3 regions of the Pseudomonas sp. 210_17 TE3656 genome follow, and region 2 is predicted to be linked to each of the others. Evidence: predicted binding sites of a transcription regulator. Region 2 holds the regulator's gene; each other region holds the start of a gene.

What was found. The regulator FliA, encoded in region 2, starts transcription of late flagellar genes. The targets are predictions, from matches to a motif close to CTAAAGTTTNNNNNNNNNNNGCCGNTAA.
Region 1: the regulator FliA is predicted to act here: its motif matches at 1,163-1,190, upstream of ACVI9W_RS03645 (methyl-accepting chemotaxis protein).
Region 3: the regulator FliA is predicted to act here: its motif matches at 1,423-1,450, upstream of ACVI9W_RS09100 (methyl-accepting chemotaxis protein).

Annotation. Positions count from the first base shown of each region.
Region 1 is NZ_JBTRBC010000001.1:752,705-754,969, reverse strand. It holds gene ACVI9W_RS03645 (methyl-accepting chemotaxis protein) at 1-1,122, opposite strand, end outside; gene ACVI9W_RS03640 (Na+/H+ antiporter family protein) at 1,382-2,265, shown strand, end outside.
Region 2 is NZ_JBTRBC010000001.1:1,038,592-1,040,856, reverse strand. It holds gene fleN (flagellar synthesis regulator FleN) at 49-882, shown strand; gene fliA (RNA polymerase sigma factor FliA) at 879-1,619, shown strand; gene ACVI9W_RS04910 (chemotaxis response regulator CheY) at 1,724-2,098, shown strand; gene ACVI9W_RS04905 (protein phosphatase CheZ) at 2,118-2,265, shown strand, end outside.
Region 3 is NZ_JBTRBC010000001.1:1,905,658-1,907,922, reverse strand. It holds gene ACVI9W_RS09100 (methyl-accepting chemotaxis protein) at 1-1,335, opposite strand, end outside; gene ypfJ (KPN_02809 family neutral zinc metallopeptidase) at 1,535-2,265, opposite strand, start outside.

The DNA of each region.
Region 1 (2,265 bases), 290 kb from region 2:
GACGATGGCCGCCAACGCGCCCAGACCCAGCTCGATCAGGGTGCCGCTGGTGTTGCTGCGGTCGAGTTCCTGCTTGAGGGCCTCGGCCGGGCCGGTCAGAGCGCTTTCCGGAACGTCGAGCAGCACGCCCCAGGACTTGCCACCCGGGATCGGGGCAAAGGAAGCCAGGACCTTCAGGCGCTGCTTGTGATGGATGCTGTGAATGGGCGTGCTGTCGGCCAGCAGGCGGATCACTTCGGCGCCTTTCTCGGCATCGACCTGATCAAAGCGCTGGGCCAGTTTGCCGGCATCCGGGCTGTAGCCGGCCAGCAGGCCCACGGGGCTGAGGATGCTCACCTGGGTCTGGCCCTGGTAGAGGTTACGGCTGGCTTGCTGGCTCATGGCCTGCAGGCTGTTCAGGTTGATGTCGATGGACAGGGTGGCGACTACCTTGTCGGCGACCATCAGCGGGAACACGATGCTGGTCATCAGCACCTGCTGGCCGCTGATCTCATAGAAGTACGGTTCAATCACGCAGGTCTTGCGGGTGGTGCGTGGGCACACTGACCAGGTGTTGGCCGGCTCGCCGCTGGGGCCAATGCTGGTATCGGCCATGTCTTTTTCCGGCAGGGCCATGGAGGTCAGCTGGCCTGGCGTCGGTTGCGACCAGTACAGGGCAAAGCGGCCTTTTTCGTTACTGCCCAGTTGCTCCTGGTTGACGAACAGTTCGTCCTTGTTGTCCAGCGCATTGGGTTCGAAAACCAGCGACAGGCCGAGCAGGTCGGGGTTGGCCTGCAAGGCGGCGCGTACCTGGCGGGTCATGTCTTCGCGCAGGTCGAAGGCATCGAGAAAGCGCTTTTCGGCCTGTTCGCGCAGGAACAGGACCTGACGGGAGAAACCGGCACCGTACTGATAGGCATCCATGAACTGGCGACGAATGTTCAAGGCCTGGACTTCGCCCTGGGATTCGATGCGTCCCTGGGCTGACTCGGTGAGCATCTGCATGCTGCTGGTCTTGACCAGCTCCGAGCTGTGTCCCATGCGGTACAACGAAAGGCCCACCAGCAGGGTAACGATGCTGGCCAGGCACAAACCGGCGAGCAGGGTGATTTTCCACTGAATGGAGAGTTGTCTGAACGACATGGCGAAGTCCTTTGATCCAAAAAGATTGAGGCTGCCGACGTTATCGGCGGATACGCCGCTTTCTTTATTCAAACGATCAATTTAAATGCGTCGTTTTCGTGCATTCCTACGACAGCAATCGCCCAGTGAACTTTGACAAGCGCGAGGGCCTGCTTCAGAGTGTGCGCCCTCCATAAAAATACCCGTCGTTCGGCCACTGCTCCCGGGCAGTTTGTCGCCGAATCGGTCGCTTTTTGTCTGGTTTCTAGAGGTCACAGGAATGAATGCAGTAATTGCCGCGGTCGGCATCATGCTGATCTTGAGTCTGTCCCGCGTGCATGTGGTGATCGCCCTGATCGTCGGCGCGCTGGCTGGCGGATTGGTGGGCGGCCTGGGAATCGAAGGAACGCTCAAAGCATTCAACGGTGGGCTCGGCGGCGGTGCCACCGTGGCCTTGTCCTATGCCCTGCTGGGTGCCTTTGCAGTGGCGATTGCCAAGTCCGGCATGGCCCATGCCTTGGCCGACCGCGCCCTGGCGATGGTTGGCAAGCAAGGGCATGCCGATGGTGGCAAGGTCAAATGGCTGCTGATCGGCTTGCTGTTGCTGGTGGCGATTTCCTCGCAGAACATCCTGCCGATCCACATTGCCTTCATTCCCCTGCTGGTGCCGCCGCTGCTCTATGTGCTGACCAAGCTGCAGATCGACCGGCGCCTGGTGGCCTGCGTGATGACCTTTGGTTTGATCACGCCTTACATGTTCCTGCCGGTGGGCTTTGGCAACATCTTCCTCAACGAGATTCTGCTGGCCAACGTCAGCCGTAGCGGGGTGGATGTCAGCGCGGTCAACGTCACCCACGCCATGGCCATTCCGGCAGCGGGCATGCTTTTCGGCCTGCTCCTGGCGGTGTTTTTCAGCTACCGCAAAAAGCGTGTCTATGACCTGGAAAAAATCGAGCAGGTCGAGCAGGTGGCGGTGCGCTACAACCCGTTGACCCTGCTGGTTGCCGGGGTTGCCATCGCAGCGGCGTTCATCATTCAGCTGTGGCTGGATTCGATGATCATCGGCGCCATGGTCGGTTTTCTGATTTTCTCGGTGTCGGGCATCGTGCGCTGGAAGGACACCGATGACCTGTTTACCGAAGGCATGAAAATGATGGCCATGAT
Region 2 (2,265 bases):
AGCCGGTCATGTGGCCTCGGTCTAAGCAAGACAAGGTAATGAACAAACATGGGTAGCATGCATCCCGTACAGGTGATCGCCGTGACTGGCGGCAAAGGTGGCGTCGGCAAGACCAATGTGTCGGTGAACCTGTCATTGGCGCTGGCAGAGCTTGGCCGTCGGGTCATGCTGCTGGATGCCGACCTGGGCCTGGCCAACGTCGACGTATTGCTCGGCCTGACGCCCAAGCGCACCCTGGCCGACGTGATTGAGGGCCGCTGCGAGCTGCGCGATGTGCTGCTGCAGGGGCCGGGTGGCGTGCGCATTGTGCCCGCCGCTTCCGGCACGCAGAGCATGGTGCACCTGGCGCCTGCCCAGCATGCAGGTCTGATTCAGGCCTTCAGCGAGATCGGCGACAACCTCGATGTGCTGGTGATCGATACCGCTGCCGGTATTGGTGACTCGGTAGTCAGTTTCGTCCGCGCAGCCCAGGAAGTGCTGTTGGTGGTGTGCGACGAACCGACCTCGATCACCGACGCCTACGCGCTGATCAAGCTGCTCAACCGCGATTACGGCATGAACCGCTTCCGGGTCCTGGCCAACATGGCGCAAAGCCCGCAGGAAGGGCGCAACCTGTTCGCCAAGTTGACCAAGGTCACTGATCGCTTCCTCGACGTTGCCCTACAATACGTCGGCGCGGTGCCTTACGACGAGTGTGTGCGCAAGGCGGTGCAAAAGCAGCGAGCGGTCTATGAAGCCTTTCCGCGTTCCAAGTGCGCGCTGGCATTCAAGGCCATTGCCCAGAAGGTCGATACCTGGCCGCTGCCTGCCAACCCGCGTGGTCACCTGGAGTTTTTTGTCGAACGCCTGGTGCAGCCGACGAGCGCGGGACCTGTGCTATGAACGCCAGCGGATACCGGATGTACAGCAACGCGTCTCGCGATGGTCAGTACGAGTTGATCGAGCGCTACGCGCCGTTGGTCAAGCGTATCGCCTATCACTTGCTGGCGCGTTTGCCGGCCAGTGTCCAGGTCGAGGATCTGATCCAGGCCGGCATGATCGGCCTACTCGAAGTCAGCAACAAGTATGACGCGAGCAAGGGTGCCAGTTTTGAGACCTACGCCGGTATCCGTATCCGTGGGGCAATGCTTGACGAAGTACGTAAAGGGGACTGGGCTCCGCGCTCGGTCCACCGCAATACCCGCATGGTCAGTGACGCGATTCGTGCAATTGAAGCAAAAACCGGCCGTGACGCTAAAGATCACGAGGTTGCTGCCGAACTTCAATTGAGTCTCGATGATTACTACGGGATTTTGAATGACACCCTGGGCAGCCGCCTGTTCAGTTTCGACGACCTGTTACAGGACGGCGAACATGAAGGCCTGCACGAGGACGGCGCCAGTGCCCAGCTCGAGCCTTCGCGCGATCTGGAAGACGAGCGTTTTCAGGCAGCCCTGGCCGATGCCATCGCCAACCTGCCTGAACGCGAGCGTCTGGTCCTGGCGCTGTACTACGACGAAGAGCTGAACCTCAAGGAAATCGGTGAGGTCCTGGGTGTCAGCGAGTCGCGCGTCAGCCAGTTGCACAGCCAGTGCGCGGCGCGTTTGCGTGGTCGCCTGGGGGAATGGCGGGCGCGTTGAACGCAGGTTCAATGCAGTCGCGAAATGTAGTGCCCGAATTGATTGAATGCGCGTTCAGCGCTGAGCGCGTTAAAGACTGCTTGGAGGTCTAATTGAACAAAGACATGAAAATCCTCATCGTCGACGATTTTTCGACGATGCGGCGGATCATCAAGAACCTGCTGCGTGACCTGGGCTTCACCAATACCCAGGAAGCCGATGACGGCAACACGGCGCTGCCGATGCTCGAAAGCGGTCATTTCGATTTTCTCGTGACCGACTGGAACATGCCGGGCATGTCCGGTATCGACCTGCTGCGCAAAGTGCGTGCCGACGAGCGCCTCAAGCACCTGCCGGTGCTGATGGTGACTGCCGAAGCCAAGCGCGAGCAGATCATCGAAGCGGCCCAGGCCGGCGTCAACGGCTATGTGGTCAAGCCGTTCACTGCCCAGGTGCTGAAAGAAAAGATCGAGAAGATCTTCGAGCGCGTCAACAGCTAAGACACGCCACGGGGGCGCTATGGAGCAAACACATTCATCGTTGGACGGCTTCGAGTCGACACTGAAGAAGCATGCCCACGAACTGGTCGACAGTCTCGAGCGGGGCAAATTCGGCGACGCGGTGCAACTGATCCATCAGCTGAACCAGACCCGTGACCGTGGCCTGT
Region 3 (2,265 bases), 870 kb from region 2:
GATCTGGCTGATCGCCTCGGCAACCACCTGGTCACCGGCTCGCGCTTGCGCATCGGCGTCGGTTGCCGCAGACGAAGCGTGCTCGGCATTGCGCGCGACTTCCTGCACGGTGGCGGCCATTTCGTGCATGGCGGTGGCGACCTGGTCGGTCTCGACTTTCTGGCTGTTGACCCCGGCGCTGGTTTCTTCGGTCACGGCCGATAGTTCTTCGGCGGCGCTGGCAATCTGGGTGACGCCATCGCGGATGCCGCTGATCAGATCGCGCAGGGTCGAACCCATGCGCTGGATGCCCTGTTGCAGCACACCAAGCTCGTCGCGACGGGTAACGCGCAGGTCGTGGGTGAGGTCGCCGGCGGCGATCTTTTCCACCACGGCCAGGGTTTCGCGCAGCGGCCGGGTGATCTGGCGGGTAATGATCACCGCGGCCAGCACACCAACCAGCAACGCCAGCAGCGTGGCGGTAAGCTGCAGGGTACGGGCCTGGGCACTTTCGTTGTCACGGCGTTCGAGCTGGATCTTGTACAGCGCGTCACTGATCTTGACGATGGTGGCGCCTTGTACGGTCATTTCCTGACGAGCGACAGCAACATCGGCAGTGGCATCGCGGAACTGACGCACGGCGTCACGGTAGGCCAGCACTGCGCTTTCGAACTGCTGGATGCGTGCTGCTTCGTTTGGCATCTGGCGGTTCAGGCTGGCGATCTCGGCCAGGGCGCCATCGAGCTGGCGCAGCGCCAGTTGTTCGGTTTCGCTGCTGATGTCGGCAATGTAGCTGCGCACGGCCAGGCGCACCTGGAACAGCTGCTCCTTGGCCTGGGTGATGGTGCGGAATTGCTCCAGGCGGCTGGCGTCACCTTCAGGCAGGGCGAGGATGTCGCGGTTGATCGCCTCGACCAGGTCGATGGCGCGTGCAGCGGCCAGGTTCATCGCATCGCGCGCGGCCATGCTGGTCTTGTAGCCGGCGCGCATCTTGTTGATCGAAATCTGATACGCGCTGATGGTCTGGCCCAGTTCCTGGAGCAACTTGACGTTTTCCGGGCTCTTGAAGCTTTTCAGCAGCTTTTGCTGCTGTTCACTGAAGGCATTCAACTTGACCTGGACAGCGCCGGCGGCGGCATCGTCGCCGTTGGTCAGCATGTACTGCAGGCGGGTGATGCGCAGATCGGTCAGGTCACCGTTGAGCTGGGTGATGTCGCTCATCCAGTTACTGCGATCGATCAGCCCACCCATGCTGTTCCAGCCGGTCAGGGCCAGCAGGCTGGTGAGCAGCAGCACCAGGCCGAAGCCCAGGCCGAGTTTCAGGTTGACGCTGATGTTGGCAAACCAGCTATTCATACGATCCCTCCAGGAATGTTGTGCTTCTTGATCCATATCGCTGGAAGGTTGTTGTTTTTGAAGGCCAGCCGATCTTCTGAGCAGGATATATCGGCGGCTTGCGCCGGAGCTGAAACGCTTTTTCAGCAAAAATGCTCAACGGTAGTTTCGGCGTATTTCCGCGGCAGGCTCAGGGCTGCCGCAGATCTACAGGAGGGGATTAGAGGGCGCGGCTGGTGAAGGTGTCACATTGGTTGATATCGCCCTTGGCAAAGCCGGTCTTGAACCAGCGCACACGCTGCTGCGAGGTGCCGTGGGTAAAGGAGTCCGGCACCACTCGGCCCTGACCTTTCTGTTGCAGGCGGTCGTCGCCAATGGCGTTGGCGGCGTTCAGGGCTTCCTCGATATCGCCGGGTTCGAGCCAGTTCAGGCGTTGTTGCGCCTGGTACGCCCAGACGCCGGCCAGGCAATCGGCCTGCAGTTCCTGACGCACCAGCAGGCCGTTATCGCCTTCCATCCGCTCACCCCGCTGACGCGCGGCCTGGACTTTGGCCGACACCCCGAGCAGGGTCTGCACATGGTGGCCGACTTCGTGGGCGATGACATAGGCCTGGGCGAAATCGCCGGCAGCCGCGAAGCGCTGTTCCATTTCGCGGAAGAAGCTCATATCCAGGTAGACCTTCTGGTCAGCCGGGCAGTAGAACGGGCCGACCGCCGAGGAGGCGAAGCCGCAGGCCGAGTTGATCTGGCCGCTGAACAGGGTCAGGGTCGGGTCTTTGTACTGGCGCCCGGCCTGGGCGAAGATCGCCCGCCAGGTGTCTTCGGTGTCACCGAGGATCGAGGCGACGAATTCGGCTTGCTCGTCGTTGGCCGGTGGTGCCTTGCCGGTGTTGGTGCTGACTGGCGCACTCTGCTGGCCCATCTGTCCGGTCAACTGGCCGAGGATTTGTA